Syntrophotalea carbinolica DSM 2380: one gene and its partner. The protein of the gene in region 1 interacts with the protein of each later gene in a pairwise test. Links are inferred from orthologs where the notes say so. Each region holds a gene or a part of one and is shown on either strand. Other genes may lie near its edges.

What was found.
Region 2: the proteins of dnaE (region 1) and dnaN interact in binary tests that used the Escherichia coli proteins (3 or more experiments, as listed by UniProt). The link is inferred for Syntrophotalea carbinolica DSM 2380 from one-to-one orthologs.

Annotation. Positions count from the first base shown.
Region 1 is NC_007498.2:1,426,982-1,436,836, forward strand. Bases 3,042-7,108 are described here. They hold dnaE (DNA polymerase III subunit alpha), read left to right. Parts: upstream 3,042-3,437; coding sequence 3,438-6,908; downstream 6,909-7,108. Other genes in these bases: PCAR_RS06930 (Maf family protein), read left to right, coding at 3,042-3,257; PCAR_RS06945 (acetyl-CoA carboxylase carboxyltransferase subunit alpha), read left to right, coding at 6,994-7,108. Outside these bases: guaA (glutamine-hydrolyzing GMP synthase), read left to right, coding at 1-1,168; PCAR_RS06920 (helix-turn-helix transcriptional regulator), read left to right, coding at 1,173-2,183; PCAR_RS06925 (hypothetical protein), read left to right, coding at 2,257-2,583; more of PCAR_RS06930, read left to right, coding at 2,664-3,041; more of PCAR_RS06945, read left to right, coding at 7,109-7,947; PCAR_RS06950 (septal ring lytic transglycosylase RlpA family protein), read left to right, coding at 8,059-8,823; PCAR_RS06955 (sensor domain-containing diguanylate cyclase), read left to right, coding at 8,892-9,855. UniProt on the Escherichia coli protein: DNA polymerase III is a complex, multichain enzyme responsible for most of the replicative synthesis in bacteria. This DNA polymerase also exhibits 3' to 5' exonuclease activity. The alpha chain is the DNA polymerase catalytic subunit.
Region 2 is NC_007498.2:239-8,570, reverse strand. Bases 4,833-7,699 are described here. They hold dnaN (DNA polymerase III subunit beta), read right to left. Parts: upstream 6,892-7,699; coding sequence 5,773-6,891; downstream 4,833-5,772. Other genes in these bases: dnaA (chromosomal replication initiator protein DnaA), read right to left, coding at 7,141-7,699; recF (DNA replication/repair protein RecF), read right to left, coding at 4,833-5,715. In the rest of the region: gyrA (DNA gyrase subunit A), read right to left, coding at 1-2,152; gyrB (DNA topoisomerase (ATP-hydrolyzing) subunit B), read right to left, coding at 2,220-4,607; more of recF, read right to left, coding at 4,624-4,832; more of dnaA, read right to left, coding at 7,700-8,332. UniProt on the Escherichia coli protein: Confers DNA tethering and processivity to DNA polymerases and other proteins. Acts as a clamp, forming a ring around DNA (a reaction catalyzed by the clamp-loading complex) which diffuses in an ATP-independent manner freely and bidirectionally along dsDNA.

The DNA of each region.
Region 1 (9,855 bases):
CCCGGTATGGATGAGCCATGGTGACCATGTCGAACAGGTGCCCGATGGTTTCGAGGTCGTGGGCTGCAGCGAAAATGCCCCGGTGTGTGCCATTCAGGATATCGCACGGGATCTGTATGGCGTACAGTTTCACCCCGAAGTCAATCATACGCCTCGCGGCGAACAGCTGCTCGATACCTTCGTTCGGCAGATCTGCGGCTGCACCGGTCAGTGGACACCGGGACAGATTATCGAGGATGCCGTCGTGCGCATCCGCGAACAGGTCGGCAGCGAACGCGTCATCCTGGGGCTGTCCGGTGGGGTTGACTCATCGGTGGCCGCAGCCCTGATCCAACGTGCGATCGGTGATCAGCTGGTCTGCGTATTTGTCGACAACGGTCTGTTGCGTCTCGATGAGGGCGACCAGGTCATGCGTACCTTTGCCCAGAACATGGGGGTTAACGTGATTCGCGTCAATGCCCAGGATCGTTTCATGACGGCGCTCGCCGGTGAAAGCGACCCTGAGCGTAAGCGCAAGATTATCGGCAATCTGTTTGTGGAAATCTTCGAGGAGGAGTCGGCCAATATCGAGGATGCCACCTGGCTTGCCCAGGGGACCATCTATCCCGACGTTATCGAGTCGGCAGGCGCCAAGACCGGTAAGGCTCATAATATCAAGAGCCATCACAATGTCGGCGGTTTGCCCGAACATATGAAACTCAAACTTCTCGAGCCCCTGCGTGAGCTTTTCAAGGATGAGGTGCGAGCCATCGGCGAAGAGCTGGGTTTGCCGCATCCGATGGTCTATCGACACCCGTTCCCGGGCCCCGGTCTCGGGGTGCGCATCCTGGGCGAGGTCAAGCCGGAATACGCCGATATCCTGCGCCGTGCCGATGCCATCTATATCGAGGAACTTTATCGTACCGGCCATTACGACAAAATCAGCCAGGCTTTCGCCGTGTTCCTGCCGGTCAAGAGTGTCGGTGTTATGGGCGACGGCCGCACCTATGAATACGTCATTGCCCTGCGTGCCGTGGAAACCAAGGATTTCATGACCGCCGGCTGGTACCCTCTGCCCTATGCCGACATGGCGCATATCAGCGGGCGTATTATCAATGAAGTCAAAGGTGTCAACCGGGTCGTTTACGACATCTCCAGCAAGCCCCCCGCAACCATCGAGTGGGAATAGCCGTATGGCGGGCCATCAGCCGGGCAGGCCGGGGCGACCGCCCCGCAAGTATAGCCAGGCCGCGCGCCTGCATGACCTGATCCGCATTCTGGAGGTCCGCCACGGCAGCACCGCCGACGAGTTGGCTGAGGAGTGCGGCGTTACCCGCCGCACCATCTACCGTGATTTGCAGGCTATAGAAGATGCCGGTTATCCCCTGATCAAGGAGCCTTCAGGGGATGGCCGGATCCTTTACGGCTTTCTTACCGGTTTTTCCAAAATCCCCCCTATTACCTTTTCCCTGTCCGAATTAATGACCCTTTACCTATGTCGCGGGCAACTCGGCATGCTCGAGGGTACCCCTTTTCTGGATGATCTCGATGCCGTTTTCGGGCGCATCCGGGCCAGCCTGCCACCGCGCAGCGTCGCCCATCTGGAACGTCTCGCACAAGCTGTGACCCCGCGTTTCCAGGGAACCCGCGATTACCGTGGCAAGCGCGAGGTTCTCGAATCGTTGCGGCGGGCTCTGCTGTATCAGTATCGTTGTACTATTCGGTATGCGCCGGCACGTCGCAAGGCCGCCGAGTATCTATGCGATCCCTATACCCTGTTGTTTTTCAAAGAGTCGTTGTATGTGGTTGGCTATGCGCACAACCGCGGTGACCTGCGACGCTTTCTGGTGGATCGTATCGAAAGTGTCCGGGTCGGCGAGGAGCGCTTCGAGATTCCCGAGGATTTCCGCCTGGACGAAGAAGACCGGGAGGCCTTCGGCATGGTCGGCGAAAAACCGCAACCTATCCGGGTACGCTTTTTTTCCGAAGTGTCGCATCTGATTCGGGAACGCCAATGGCACCCCACTCAACAGCTTGAAGAACAGCCGGATGGTTCGCTGATTCTTTCTCTGCAGGCCGGCGGTCACAAGGAGATCCTTGCCTGGCTTTACTCCTTTTTGCCTCATCTCGAGGTGCTCGGCCCCGATACCTTGCGCCACGCCTTTGCGGCGGGGTTGCAGCAGGCTTTAGATGCGACATTGTGACTTGTGACTTAATCTGTCGCAGATGGGGAATATCCTTCCAAGGTAGACACATACTTTTCGGGAGGATAACGACATGCTGGTTTTATCTTTGGGCGAACAATCGGGGGAAACGGTATATCTTGATATCCATCATGCGGAATGGTGCCAGCGCTCGGGGACTCCCCGCTGGGCCCTGTCTGCGCTGCTTGGGGACGGGTGGTATGAAGGCGAGGTGCTGATCGAGTCGGGGGACCAGGTGCAGGTGACCTTTGCCGACGAATGGCTCGGCTGTTCGCGGATCGGCGAGTTTTTCGAGCGGGTCGATCGCGAAAGACTTCTGGCCGCCATCGGTAAAGCTTTGATGGGGCGTGGTCTGGCGGATGTGTCTGAGTTGCAAATTCCGCCCATGCTGTTCTCGTAGGGCCGCAGGCGGTGTAGACGTTGCATTTATGGCGCAGCTGAAGTAAAAAGGGAGGATATTTTTATTTCAGGAGCGTGTTTATGAAGATCATTGTCTTGGCTTCCACCAGCCCTTATCGGATGCAGTTGATGCGGCAACTCGGTCTGCCGTTTCATGTCGCAGCGCCTCAATATCAGGAACAGATCGATCAGGAAATCGCTCCGGAACTGCTGGTTAAACACCAGGCCGCCGGCAAGGCCAAAAGCCTGGCTCAGAAGTATCCCGATGCTCTGATCATCGGCTCGGACCAGGTTTTTGTGGACGCGTCCGGGAGAGTGCTTGGCAAGCCCGACAGCTTGGAGGGGGCGGTGCGCCAGCTTCGCGGCATGGCGGGCAAAAGTCACACCTTTTATACCGGGTTGTCCGTGTATGACAGCAACCGCGACGAGACTCTGACCGGTTTCGCGACCTATCGGGTGACTCTGCGCGCCTTGACGGAGCAGGAGATCCGCTGCTATCTGCAGCGGGAAAATCCTTTGGACTGTGCCGGATCCTTCAAGGTCGAAGGGTTGGGGATAGCTCTCATGCAGCGGCTTGAGGGGGATGATTATACAACGCTCATCGGCTTGCCTTTGATCAAGCTTGTCGATTTTCTCGGTCATTTCGGTGTCCGGGTGCTGGGCGATCAGGCGTGATCTTGACGGTCCGCGGCAGCGGTGCTAAAGTGTCGCGTTTTTATCCTCTCAATCCTGACGTTGTCCCTATAAATTATCACCATTGTTGACATGAGCGCGCTTTTCGATGGGCGTGTCGGCCATTCTTTTTGAGTACAGCCGGCAAGCCTGCCGATAGCGGTCGCTTCGGTTGGATATTGCATGGAAAAAGTGCCTTTTGTACACCTCCACGTTCACACCCAATACAGCCTTCTCGATGGCGCCATTCGCATAGGTGACCTGATCAAACGTGCCGAAGACTGCGGTATGCCGGCCGTCGCCATTACCGATCATGGCAATATGTTCGGTGCCGTCGAATTTTTCAGCAAACTCAAAAAAAGCTCCGTTAAGCCGATTGTCGGTTGCGAAGTCTATGTTGCGCCCGGTTCCCGGTTTGAGAAGAGCAATGTGCGTGGCGGCGACAAAGCCTACCATCTGGTGCTTTTGTGTCAGGATATCGAAGGATACCAGAATCTCTGCCGGATGGTTTCAGCCGGTTACCGCGAAGGTTTTTACTATAAGCCGCGTATCGACTGGGACCTGCTGCGTAAATACAATAAAGGCTTGATTGCGCTGACGGCCTGCCTGGGCGGGGAGCTTCCCTCGCTGTTGATGCAGGGCAAACACGAGCAGGCCGTGGCCCGCGCCCGTGATATGGCCGCCATATTCGATGAGAATCGTCTGTATCTCGAATTGCAGGAGAACTTCATCGCTGAGCAGAAGCCCGTCAATGAGGGTCTTATCGCTATCGGCAAAGAGTTGGGACTGCCCCTGGTTGCCACCAACGATTGTCATTATCTGACCCGCGAGTCCGCTGCCGCCCATGAAGTTTTGCTGTGCGTGCAGACCGGCAAGACCATGGATGATCCGGACCGCTTTCGGTTTTCCAATGACGAGTTCTATCTCAAAACGCCTGAAGAGATGGCCGAACTCTTTCATTATGCACCCGAGGCCCTGGCCAATACCGTTGCGATTGCCGATCGCTGTAACCTGGAACTCGATTTCGATACCTACCATTTTCCCCAGTACGAAAAACCGGCCGAAAAGACCCTCGATCAGGTGCTGGAAGAGGATTCCTGGCGCGGTCTGGAAGAGCGCCTGGCCGAAATCCGCAAGGTTCGTCCCGATTTTTCCGCCGAAGAGGAAAAAGTCTACCACGACCGGTTGGTACGGGAACTCGAATGTATCAACAGCATGGGGTTCCCGGGTTATTTCCTGATCGTGGCCGATTTTATCAACTGGGCCAAGGATAACGGGATCCCCGTCGGTCCCGGTCGCGGCAGTGCCGCCGGTTCGCTGGTAGCTTACGCCATTCGCATCACCGATATCGATCCCATTCCCTATAATCTGCTGTTTGAACGTTTTCTGAACCCCGAGCGCGTCTCGATGCCTGATATCGACGTCGATTTCTGCATCTACGGGCGGGAAGATGTTATCGAATACGTGCGGCAGAAGTACGGCGAGGAAAACGTCGCCCAGATTATCACCTTCGGTACCATGATGGCCAAGGGGGTGATCCGTGATGTGGGGCGGGCCCTCAATATGTCCTACGGCGATGTCGATCGAATCGCCAAGCTCGTACCCACGGTGCTCAATATCACCCTCAAGGAAGCCCTGGAACAGGAACCGCGTCTGCAGGAATTGCAGGACAAGGATCCCCAGGTCAAACAACTTCTCGATATCGCCCTTACGCTGGAAGGTCTGACCCGGCATGCGTCCACCCATGCCGCCGGCGTGGTGGTTACCCCCAAGCCGTTGTCCGAATATCTGCCGTTGTACACCGATCCGAAATCGGGCGGCCAGGTTACCCAGTTCCCCATGAAATACGTGGAGCAGATCGGGCTGGTCAAGTTCGACTTCCTCGGTTTGAAGACGCTGACCGTTATCGCCAACGCGGTACGGCTGATTCATGAGGGCAATGATCCGGAATTTGACCTGAAACTGGTGGGGGACGATGATCCCGATACCTATCGGTTGCTGTCGGCCGGTGAAACCACGGGCGTGTTTCAGCTCGAGTCTTCCGGTATGAAGGAACTGCTGGTCAAGCTCAAACCGAGTTGTTTCGAGGATATTATCGCCGTCTGCGCCCTTTATCGTCCGGGGCCGCTTGGATCGGGCATGGTCGACGATTTCATTCTGCGCAAACACGGCAAAAAGGAGATCACCTACGACTTTCCGCAACTCGAGCCGATTCTGAAAGACACCTATGGCGTTATCGTCTATCAGGAACAGGTCATGCTGATCGCCCAGGTGCTGGCACGCTATTCCCTGGGAGGCGCCGACTTGCTGCGCCGGGCCATGGGTAAGAAAAAACCCGAGGAGATGGCCAAGCAAAAAGAGATTTTCATGTCCGGCGCCCGGGAGAACGAACTCGATGTCAAAAAGGCCGAGGCGGTCTTCGATCTCATGGAAAAATTCGCCGCGTACGGTTTTAACAAATCGCATTCGGCGGCGTATGCCCTGGTCGCTTATCATACGGCGTATCTGAAGACCCATTATCCGGTGGAATTCATGGCTGCTCTGCTGACAGAGGACATGGAAAACACCGAAAAGGTCATCAAGAACATCAACGAAGTACGCTCTATGGGTATCGAGGTGCTGCCTCCGGACATCAATGCTTCGAGCAGTTCCTTCACCGTACACGACAATGCCATACGGTTCGGACTCGGCGCCGTCAAGGGCGTCGGCGGAGCGGCTATCGACGCGATACTCGAGGTTCGCCAGGAGCAGCCCTTCACCACTTTGCACGAATTCTGCGAGCGGGTCGATTTACGCAAGGTCAACAAAAAAGTCGTCGAAGCGTTGATCAAGTGCGGAGCTTTCGATTCTTTGGGCGGTCATCGCGCCCAGTACCTGGTGGTGCTGGAAGAGGCCATGGAAATCGGCCAGAAGGTGCAGCGCGAAAAGGCGGAGGGGCAGGCATCCCTGTTCGGTACCGATGAGATTGTATCTCAGCGGGGCACCAGCTATGGGGTTTTGCCCGAAATGGAGGAATGGTCCGATAAAGTCAAGCTCGGGTTCGAAAAAGAGTCACTGGGGTTCTATATCACCGGCCATCCCCTGGGACGCTATCAGGAGGTCATACGGCGTTTCGCCAATTGTACCACCGCCGACGTTGCTGAACGGGCCGACAAGGAAGAGGTGCGATTGTGCGGCATGGTCAGCGGCATCAAGGATCTGGTGACCAAAAAGGGCGAACGCATGGCTTTTGTGACCCTGGAGGATCTCAGCGGCTTCGTGGAAATGGTGGTATTTCCCGATATCTATCGCGACGCTTCGGACTCTCTGCACAGCGATCAGCCGCTGCTGGTGACCGGGACGGTGGAAGTTGCAGAGGAAACACGCAAACTGATGCCGAAAGAAATCCTGCCTCTGGCGGAGGTCAGCCGCAAGGAAACCAAACGGGTGCACTTCAGGTTTCAGGTTCCGGGGCTCGTCGACGATCAACTGCATCGTCTCAAGGAGATCATAATGCGTCATCGGGGCGCTTGCCCGGTGCTCATGCACCTGGTGATTCCCCATCGCAGCGAGACCGTTCTGCGGTTGCCCGAAAGTCTGAAAATTGCCCCTACCGATGAAATGATGGAAGACACCGAGCGCCTGTTTGGGTACAATGTGATAACTTTCGAATAAAGTAGGCTTTGTATGCCTGTGGCGTATTTGTGTGATCCGAATCGTATGATGCCATGGTTGCAGACAAGGATGTCAGGAGAGGTACATGCAATTTTACCTGGATTTTGAAAAACCCCTGGTTGAACTGGAACAGAAACTGAGCGAATTGCGGGACTATTCCACCGACGAGGTCGATTTTTCCGGTGAAATCCAGCGCCTGGAGAAAAAAGCCGAAAAATTACGGCGTGAAATCTTCTCCAATCTCAACCGCTGGCAGGTGACCCAGTTGGCACGTCATGTCAATCGTCCCTTTACCCTCGATTTCGTTGAACATGTTTTTACGGACTGGTTCGAAGTTCATGGCGATCGCAACTTTCGCGATGATCCGGCGTTGGTTTGCGGATTTGCCCGTTTGGACGGGCAGCCCTGCGCCGTTATAGGTCATCAGAAGGGGCGGGATACCAAGGAGAAGGTTTACCGTAATTTTGGCATGCCCAATCCCGAGGGGTACCGTAAGGCCCTGCGGGTCATGCAGATGGCTGAGCAATTCGGTCTGCCGATTTTTACTTTTGTCGATACGCCGGGGGCGTTTCCCGGAATCGGTGCCGAGGAGCGGGGACAAGCCGAAGCCATCGCCCGCAACCTGCGGGAAATGGCGGCTCTCAAAGTCCCGGTTATCGTAACCGTTACCGGAGAAGGCGGTTCCGGAGGGGCGTTGGCCGTGGCTGTCGGCAATCGTGTGCTGATGATGGAAAATGCCGTGTACTCGGTCATCTCTCCGGAAGGCTGCGCCGCCATTTTGTGGAAGGACGGTGCCAAAGGGCCGGTTGCCGCAGAGGCACTTAAACTGACCGCGGGTGATATCCAGAATCTTGGTTGTGTCATCGATGAAGTGATTCCCGAGCCGCTGGGCGGTGCCCATAGCGATCATAAGGCAGCTGCCGAGCAGGTACGGATTTGCCTCAAGAAACATCTTGACGACCTGAAAGACCTGTCTTCGGATGAACTGCGTGAACAGCGTTATCAAAAGCTGCGCGCCATGACCATGGTTCAGGAATAGTATCTATAAGCCTCGCTTTGCTGTTCGCGGTTTCGGATATCAGGTGGCAGGCGTTTCGAATGACGCTGTCACACTGAAAATGCACATGGAAAAGTGAAGACCAGGGTATTTATGTTGCTACGCATGTTGCAAAGAGCCGGGATTGTCTGCCTGGCAGCTGCCTTGTTATGCGGTTGTGCCGGGCGGTATCGCACCCGGGTGGTCGATACCCCGGCCACGGCAGGACTTAAGGGACACCAGAAGCCCTATACGGTGAACGGGAATCTCTACCAGCCGATGAGCAGCTGCGAGGGATTCGTGCAGGAGGGGCTGGCCAGCTGGTATGGCCCCAAATTCCATGGCAAAAAGACCAGCAACGGCGAGATATACGACATGCACGCCATGACCGCCGCGCACAAGACTTTGCCACTGGGTACCCATGTTCGTGTCGTCAACAAAAATAATGGTCATCAGGAAATTGTACGGATCAATGACCGGGGCCCCTTTGTCGGCAATCGTATTATCGATCTGTCCTACGAGGCGGCAATGCGTCTGCAGGTCGTAGGTCCCGGTACGGCGCCGGTGCGCATTGAAGCCCTTGGTATGGCTGCGGTGGATAACCGGGGTCTGGTAACCTATCGTCCGGCCCCCAGTTACGAAGTGGGCGATTATGCTGTTCAGATCGGCGCATTTACCGTTAACCAAAATGCTCAGCGGCTGGCCGGCAGATACCGGCAGCAACTCGGGCAGGCCCGTGTGCAAAAAGGTTGGGTCAACGGTAAATTGTTTTACAGGGTATGGGTAGGACGTTACCCTTCGTTGTCTGCAGCTTTTGAAGCGAAGGAAGCTTTTGCCCGCTCAGGGTATGGCAACAGCTTTGTGGTGGCCCTCGATTAAGACGCGGTTGACTGCTTCCTTTTGTTCTCCAGCCGTTTGCATTTGCAGTGCAGGATTTTTTGCAATTTATGGATTTTTCAGATTTTGAGAATTCGCCCGCGGGCGAAAAAATAGCGGCCATCGAAAGCATCATTCAGGGCCACCTCGACTTACCCACTCCGCCCAACGTGGTGTTTCGTCTCCTCGAAGTCGTCAGGAATGACGAACATTCCTTTCTGGAAATTGGCAACATCATCAGCAAAGATCCCTCTTTGACGGCCAGAATGATGAAAATCGCCAATTCCTCCCTGTTCGGGTTCGGCGGAAAGATTAAAACCATAGAAAATGCTCTGACGGTTCTCGGCATAAACGTGACCCGGAATATAGCCCTGTCGTTTATGATTATGGACAGCCTGGCGGCACCTGACAGCGATCTGTTCGACATGGACTATTTCTGGAAACGTGCCATTACCGCAGCCGTGGCCGCCGAGATGTTGGCTTCCCATATCCGCGGTTCAGGCGCCGATGCTTTTTTGAGTGGCCTCCTGAAGGATATCGGCGTGCTGGTCATGTACCAGCGGATGGAGATGGAATATAAACAAATCCTTTTGCTGAAAGCTTATGCCGGAAGCGCGAGCTATCCGATCGAAAGGGAGCTTCTCGGTTTCGATCATGGCCAGCTGACCGGCTTGATGCTTAAACAGTGGGGGCTGCCGGAAAATATTTACCGGCCTATCTTTCATCATCATGACGAGGTGCGATACGATTCACCCCATGGGGATCAGGCGGCCATTTTGCAGTTTGCCGACCAGCTGTCCTCTCTTTATCACGGTGCGGCCGACCCGTCGGTTCTGGAGGAGCTGCATCGAACACTTGAGCATCGCTATGCGCTTGACAGCCAGACGATACGGCAGTTGGTCGATTCTCTGGCAGAGAGAACGGTTGAGATCCTGAGTTATTTTGATATCGATCCGGGCGAGATGAAACCCCTGTCGCGTCTATTGCAGGAAGCCAATTACGAGCTCGGGAAGCGCTCGTTGTCCTATGAACAGA
Region 2 (8,332 bases), 1.4 Mb from region 1 along the record:
CATGTTCCGTCACGGTCACCAGGGTAGCGGCCGTGGTATCGGAAACAACCTCCATTCCGATAACCTGATCGTCCCCTTCCAACGCCATACCGCGCACCCCGCGCGACGTACGGCCCATGGCGCGCGCGTCTTTTTCGGGGAAACGAATGGCTTTGCCGTTCTGGCTGGCCAACAGCACATCCATCTCGCCATCGGACAGTCTGGTCGAAACCAGGCGATCGCCTTCATCAATGGTAAGAGCGATGATACCGCCGGACCGGGGGTTGGCATAGGCCATGAGGTCGGTCTTTTTGACGATGCCGTTTTGGGTGGCAAAGATAATGTAGCGGCCTTCGGTGAATTCCCTGACCGGCAGAATGCTGGTCACGTTTTCGCCACTTTGCAACTGCAACAGATTGACGATAGCCTTGCCGCGCGACGCCCGTCCGCCCTGCGGAATTTCATGCACTTTGAGCCAATACACCTTGCCGGCATCGGTAAACACCAGCACGAACGAATGGGTCGAAGCGATGAATAACTGTTCGACAAAATCCTCTTCCTTGGGCCGCATGCCGGTCACGCCTTTACCACCGCGGCGCTGGGAACGATACAGCGACACGGCATTACGCTTGATATATCCGGAATGGGATACGGTAACGACCATATCCTCGTCGACAATCAGGTCTTCGAGGGAAAGATCACCGCGATGATCCACTATTTCCGTACGGCGGGGATCAGCGAATTTTTCCCGAATTTCCGACAATTCCGACTTGATTATTTTAAGGATTTCCACTTCGCTGGCCAGTATCTCCTTGAGGCGGTTGATCAAGGCCAGTATTTCCCTGTATTCGGCCATGATCTTATCCCGTTCCATCCCGGTCAGGCGATGCAAACGCATATCGAGAATCGCCTGGGCCTGGATTTCCGATAGGGCAAAGCGCTCCATCAGACGTTGTTTGGCTTCCCGAGGATTGGCCGATTGCTTGATAATTGCAATCACCTCATCGAGATTTTCCAGGGCGATTTTAAATCCCTCGAGGATATGGGCTTTTTCCTCGGCTTTACGCAATTCGAAAATACAGCGCCGTGTGACAATCTCTTTGCGGTGTTCGATGAAATGCTCCAACACCGCCCGCAGGCTCAGAACCCGCGGCTGACCGTTGACGATCGCCAGCATGATGATGCCAAAAGACGACTGCATGGCGGTCATCTTGTAAAGCTGATTGAGGATGACTTCCGGTATAACATCCTTCTTCAGCTCGACGACAACGCGGATACCCTCGCGATCGGATTCATCGCGCAAGTCCGATATGCCCTCGATTTTACGGGACTTGACCAACTCGGCGATTTTTTCTATGAGCCGCGCCTTGTTGACCTGATAGGGAATTTCAGTGACAACGATTTTCTCCCGACTGGTGCGACGGTCCTTTTCCACCAACGCCCGCGCCCGCATCTGTACAATCCCGCGGCCGGTTTCATAAGCCTTGCGGATGCCTTCGCGACCGAGGATAAAACCGGCCGTAGGAAAATCCGGACCGGGAATCAAGCGGAACAGATCCTCGTCGTCGAGCGTCGGATCATCGATAATGGCAACCAGCCCATCGATGACCTCTCCCAGATTGTGCGGCGGAATCTTGGTCGCCATGCCGACAGCGATACCTTCGGAACCGTTGACCAGCAAATTAGGAAATTTACAGGGTAAAACCAGCGGTTCCTGCAACGAATCGTCATAGTTGGGGCCAAAGTCGACCGTTTCTTTTTCCAGATCGGCCAACAACTCATGGGCCAGCTTGTCCATACGCACTTCGGTATAACGCATGGCCGCAGCACTGTCGCCGTCAAGCGAGCCGAAGTTACCCTGGCCATCGACCAGCGGATAACGCATGGCAAAATCCTGTGCCAAACGTACGATGGTATCGTAGACAGCCGAATCGCCATGGGGATGATACTTACCGATTACATCGCCGACAACACGCGCCGATTTCTTATAAGGCTTGTTGTAAGCATTGCCCAGTTCGTGCATGGCATACAACACGCGTCGATGAACCGGTTTCAGACCGTCCCGCACATCCGGCAGAGCCCGGCCTATAATGACGCTCATGGCGTAATCCATATAGGATTTGCGCAGCTCGTCCTCTATGTTGACGGTTTTTTTGTTTTGTTCCGTTAGCATGCCTTATCCTCCGCGGGAAACCCGGATGGTGCGACTGGCTGGCGCAACATCCGGCATCGGTCTTTTATCAGATATCGAGGTTGGAGACATTGAGGGCGTTGTTTTCGATGAATTCGCGCCGAGGTTCGACCTGGTCTCCCATGAGAACCGTAAATATTTCGTTGGCTTCCACCGCATCTTCAACCTGGACCTGTAACAGTATGCGTTTTTCCGGATCCATGGTGGTTTCCCATAACTGATCCGGATTCATCTCGCCGAGACCTTTGTAACGCTGGATATACTGTCCCTTGCGGGCACGGGCCTGGAAAAAATCGAGCAATTCCTGGCAATTGTTGACCTCGGATTCCTCTTTCCCCTCCATGCTGATCACAGCCCGCTCATTGGCATGGCTTTCCTGAATCTTGGCCCAGGCCTGCAACAACAGGTGATATTCGTGGGAAGACAAAATTTCCAGAACCTGGCGATCGATACGAGCACGAACGTTCCCCAGGGTAAACAAAATCCGGTCGGGTTCGTGGAACAGTTGGAAATCGGCATGCGGAGCGGCCTGCTTCAGTCTCTGAACCAGCGGGGCAAGATCCGCCATATCCTCAAAGCCGTTGCGAATGCGGCCTTCCACAAAAATATTCAGGACCTCGCTATTCACACCTTTGAGGACTAATTTTGAAAAAATATGGTTGTATTCGATGATATTCCGCAGTGTGGGAATAATTTGCTTACCCCGCACCACCTTGTCGTTTGCCTTCAACTCGAGAGTTACTCCGTCAACCCCTTCATCGAGCAGATATTCGGTAAGGGCGCTCTCGTCTTTGAGATACAACTCCCTTTTTCCCCGTTTGGCTTTATAAAGCGGCGGTTGTGCGATGTAAAGATAGCCGCGTTCTATCAACTCAGGCATCTGACGGAAAAAGAAGGTCAACAACAACGTGCGGATATGCGAACCATCGACATCGGCATCGGTCATGATGATGATACGATGGTAACGTAACTTGCTGATATCGAAATCGCCCTTACCGATGCCGGTCCCCATGGCGGTAATAAGGGTGCGAATCTCGTTGGAGGTAAGCATTTTGTCGAAACGGGCCTTCTCGACATTGAGAATTTTACCTTTCAACGGCAAAATAGCCTGGTTACGTCGATCGCGTCCCTGTTTGGCACTGCCGCCGGCACTGTCGCCCTCGACCAGATAGATTTCGCACAAAGCCGGATCTTTTTCCTGGCAGTCGGCGAGTTTTCCCGGCAATGCCAAACTGTCCAGGACCCCCTTGCGCCGGGTCAGATCGCGGGCTTTGCGCGCTGCCTCGCGGGCCCTGGCCGCTTCAATCCCCTTTTCCAGAATGCGCTTGGCAACGTTGGGATTTTCTTCCATAAAGGTTGCGAGTTTTTCATTGATCAGGGTTTCGACATAACCTTTGATCTCCGAATTGCCCAATTTGGTCTTGGTTTGGCCTTCAAACTGGGGGTCCGGCACCTTGACGGAGATGACTGCTGCCATCCCTTCCCTCAGATCGTCTCCGGATATGGAAGCTTTGACGTTTTTCAGCAGGTTATTGGCCGTGGCGTAGCTGTTCATGGTACGGGTCAACGCTGCTTTAAACCCGACCAGATGCGTACCGCCCTCGTGGGTATTGATGTTATTGGCGAAGGTAAATATTTTTTCGTCGTAACCGTCGTTGTACTGGAATGCGACTTCGATCTGCACGCCTTCGCGCTCACCGCTGAAAAAAATGGGTTCGGCATGTAGCGGCGTCTTGGCCCGGTTCAGATAGCTGACAAAGGAAATAATGCCACCTTCGTAATGGAAATCATGGCGTTTTTCCGAGCGCTCATCCACGATATGAATGTGCACGCCACCGTTCAGAAAAGCCAGTTCCCGCAGCCTTTTCGACAAAGTCTCAAAAGAGAAATCCGTTATTTCAAATATTTCCGGATCCGGCCAGAAGGTAATACGCGTACCACGCTTGGTGGTGTCGCCCTCCTCCCGTAAAGGTGCATCGGGAACACCTCGCACGTACCCCTGGCGGTAGATGCGTCCGTTACGGCGGATTTCCAATTCCAGCTTTTTCGACAGTGCATTGACCACGGAAACGCCGACACCGTGCAAACCCCCGGAAACCTTGTAGGAATCGCTGTCGAATTTGCCGCCGGCATGAAGCACGGTCATAACGACTTCGGCCGCCGACTTATTTTGAGTCGGGTGCATATCGACGGGAATACCGCGGCCGTTGTCCTCCACTGTTACCGAGCCATCCAGATGTAAAATAACGGAAATTTCATCGCAGACACCTGCCAGGCTCTCATCGATGGAATTGTCCACCACTTCGTAAACCAGATGGTGCAACCCCATGACACCGGTCGACCCGATATACATGGCAGGGCGTTTTCGCACAGCCGAAAGACCTTCCAGAACCTTGATGCTTCCGGCCCCGTACTCTCTTTGGTTCGTATCCGTCATAAGATCCTCATAACAGTTATTGGTAATCGCAAAGTTTTCCCTCTCGGACTCGAAAAGTTCGCATGCGATTGAATCCCGCGTTTTGTAACGGAGATAGTTCCGTGCAGGTAATAAACACCTGGCCTTGTCTTTGGTGTAAAAACCGGAAAAAGTAATCCTGCCGTTTGCGATCCAATTCACTGGTCATGTCGTCCAGTAAAAGCAACGGCGTATACCCTGTCTCTTTTTCCAGATCGATAATCTGAGCGGTTTTGAAGGCCAGAATAAACGAGCGTTGCTGGCCCTGCGAACCGTAGAGTCCTAAAACCCGATCATCCACCATAAAGACAGGATCATCACGATGCGGACCGACCATGGTCATGCCATATTTTGTTTCCCGGCTTTGTTCCCGTTCCAGATTACTGCGCAATTCCTCCTTTAAATCCGAGAGATTATCGGATTCAGAGGGATAGACCAGATTGACAGATTCCCTGCCGGAGCAGATTTCCCGGTAAATGTCGCGCAACAACGGCAACAGCCGATCGAGATAACGGCGACGAGCCAAACGCACCATGGCCCCGGTCTGTATCAACTCTTCAGTCCAAGGCAGTACTATCGGAGCTGCGGCGCCACTTTTCAACAGAATGTTCCGCTGCCGCAAACAGCGCTGATAAGCCCGTGCGTGATCGAGAAAAGAAGGCCTGGTCTGACATAAGGCCCGATCCAGCAAAGCACGACGTCCCGCCGGAAAACCTTTGGGCAGACTAACCTCTTCCGGTGCAAACAGTACCGATGGAAAACGGCCGAACATCTCATTGCTTTGGCGCGGCCGCTTGCCGTTGATCTCGATATTTTTTTTATCGCCGGTTATGGTGATACTGACCGTTTCGCGCAGACCATCGCGTAGAAATTCTCCCTGAACCCGGGTATGTCGGTCAGCTGAGCCAATCAGTTCTTCGTTGCGTCCCCGGCGAAAACTTTTGAAATGACCTAAAAGATAAATCGCTTCCAGGGTGTTGGTCTTGCCTTGGGCGTTATCTCCACAAAGAAGATTAAAGTTTTCCTCCGGGCATAACTCCGCGGCTTCTATATTACGATAATTGTGCAGAATGATTCGTGTCAGGATCATGAAAATCGCCTTGCTTTGCGCGGGGAAACCGTACCAGCCCACACAATGCGCGACGTACTATAGCCTCATTGGCATGATGACCGCAAGGTAGTCGTTATCATCGAGAGGCGTAATCAGTCCCGGAGACAGTTGGTCCCGAAGGGACAAACAGACCTTTTCGGAGTCTAAATTTGCAAGAATATCAATAAGATAACGTGCATTAAAACCTATCGACAGATCACCTTCGGCATACTCTATTTCAAAATCTTCTCTGGCATCGCCGAATTCCGGATTAGATGAAGATAAAGTTAGCTGATTTTCCTGGAAATCGATTTTGACACCTTTTGACTTTTCACTCGACAATATGGCCATACGGCGTAAGGCATGTAGAAATTCTTCGCGAGGAATGTTGGCCTTGAGATCGTTATTGAGTGGAATAACTCTGTTGTAGTCGGGAAAATCACCATCGACCAGACGCATAACGATTACCGTTTGGGACTTTTTGATAACCGCATTGTTGTCCATAAAACCAAGCAGTACTTCACCATTTCCCTCTTCGGCGATTTTTCGTAATTCCAACACACCCTTGCGAGGGAAAATAACCCCCTTGGCCAATGGTTCCACATGGGAACAATCGAGAGGGGTTTGCATCAAGGCCAGACGGTGACCGTCCGTGGCCACAAATCGCAATATCTGGCGACCCTCATCTTCCATTGCACGAAGGTAAATACCATTAAGGTTGTATTTACTCTCATCCGTCGACATGGAAAAAGCGGTTTTTTCAATCAGGCGTTTAAGGATATCGCCCGGAATCTGGAAAAATTGTTCCTTGTCGATCTGGGGGAAATAGGGAAACTCATCGGCTGATAGACCAACAACATTGAAAAGCGATTTACCGCAGCGTATTTCTATCCAACAATTTTCCTTGGCGGTAAAAGATATTTCCTTTTCCGGTAGTTCCTTGATGATTTCAAAAAGTTTTTTGGCGGATACGGTTATACGACCTGCCGATGTGACGCTGGCAGGGTAGGAAGCCTTCATGCCGACTTCGAGATCGGTGGCAGTGAGGCGTATGTGGTCATCTTCGGCCTCGATGAGTACGTTGGCAAGGATAGGAATGGTGTTTTTCTTTTCGACGATTCCCTGTACTCGTGCCAGGCCTTTGAGAAAGACTTCTTTTTCAATTGAAAAATTCATGTTGCCCCCCCGTCAACAGGAAACGGTTTTTATTATGGTTTTAAAAGATTTTATAGTCGTAGTAGTAGTTGCCTGTGTATATGTGGAATACTGAAAAAATTACTATTAAATCAAGACCTTATGTTGTTCAGGGTAAAGTGGGTAAAATGCGGTGGAAATGGCCGATTTTGTGTATAACCGCGAAATGGCCGATTTATCACCGGATTGTTGTGGTTCATGTCCACACTTTATGCTGCGGTAAATCGCTTGTTAGATGCTTAGCTCTTTTTTCAAATTGTTGATAACCGAACGGAGCTGGTAATCTTCATCCATGGCTTTTTCAATTTTTTTAATCGCATGAATGATTGTGGAATGGTCCTTTCCGCCGAAGCGTTCTCCGATTTCCGGATAGGAACAGGACGTCAGCTGACGGGAAAGATACATGGCTATCTGGCGCGGTAATACCAAGGCTTTCATGCGCTTGGCTGACTTAAGATCCGATATTTTGATGGAGTAGTGAGTAGCCACCAGTTTTTGAATCTCTTCAACGGTTAGTTCTCGGCGTTTTTCCACCAGAATGTCCTTAAGCACTTCCTGGGCCATACTTAAGGTGATGGGAGTAGCTGTGAGACTTGCGTAAGCACCAATACGTACCAGGTAACCTTCGAGTTCACGAATGTTGCTACTTACCGCGCTTGCCAAAAATAAAGCTACTTCCTTGGGTAGATCTATACCGTTCTGTTCAGCTTTCATTTTAAGAATAGCTTGTTTTGTTTCCATGTCCGGGGCTTGAATATCGGCAATCAATCCCCATTCAAATCGTGATCTCAGTCTTTCTTCTAGGCCGGGTATTTCTTTGGGAAATTTATCGGATGTTACAACAATCTGTTTATGGGAGTCGTATAACGCGTTAAAGGTATGGAAGAACTCTTCCTGAGTACGTTCTTTTCCTGCAATAAATTGAACGTCGTCAATCAGTAACACGTCCATAGATCTGAATTTGGTGCGAAACTCATCCATCTTTGCATAGCGGAGTGAGTTGATCAGCTCATTCATGAATTTTTCGGAAGTGTAGTAACACACCTTCATTTCCGGATTTTTTTTCAGAATGGCATTTCCCACGGCATTGACAAGATGGGTTTTTCCCAGACCGACCCCTCCGTAAATAAATAAGGGGTTGTAGGTCGTGGCAGGATTATTAGCTACCGCTGTGGCCGCCGCGCTGGCGAATTGGTTGGAAGAACCAAGAACAAAGGTTTCAAAGGTATATCGCGAATTCAGGTTGTAGGCATTGGCTCGCGGTGGTGTTTTTTCCTGTTTCGGTTTTGGCGCCGGGGTTGCGGGGGGACTGGTTTCAGCGGCGGGAACAGGCTCTTTGGCGGTTTTACTGGCAACGGTAAGGCTTATTTTATAGGCCGCCCCTGCCGTATTCGACCAACATTCCTGAATAGTTCCGTAATAA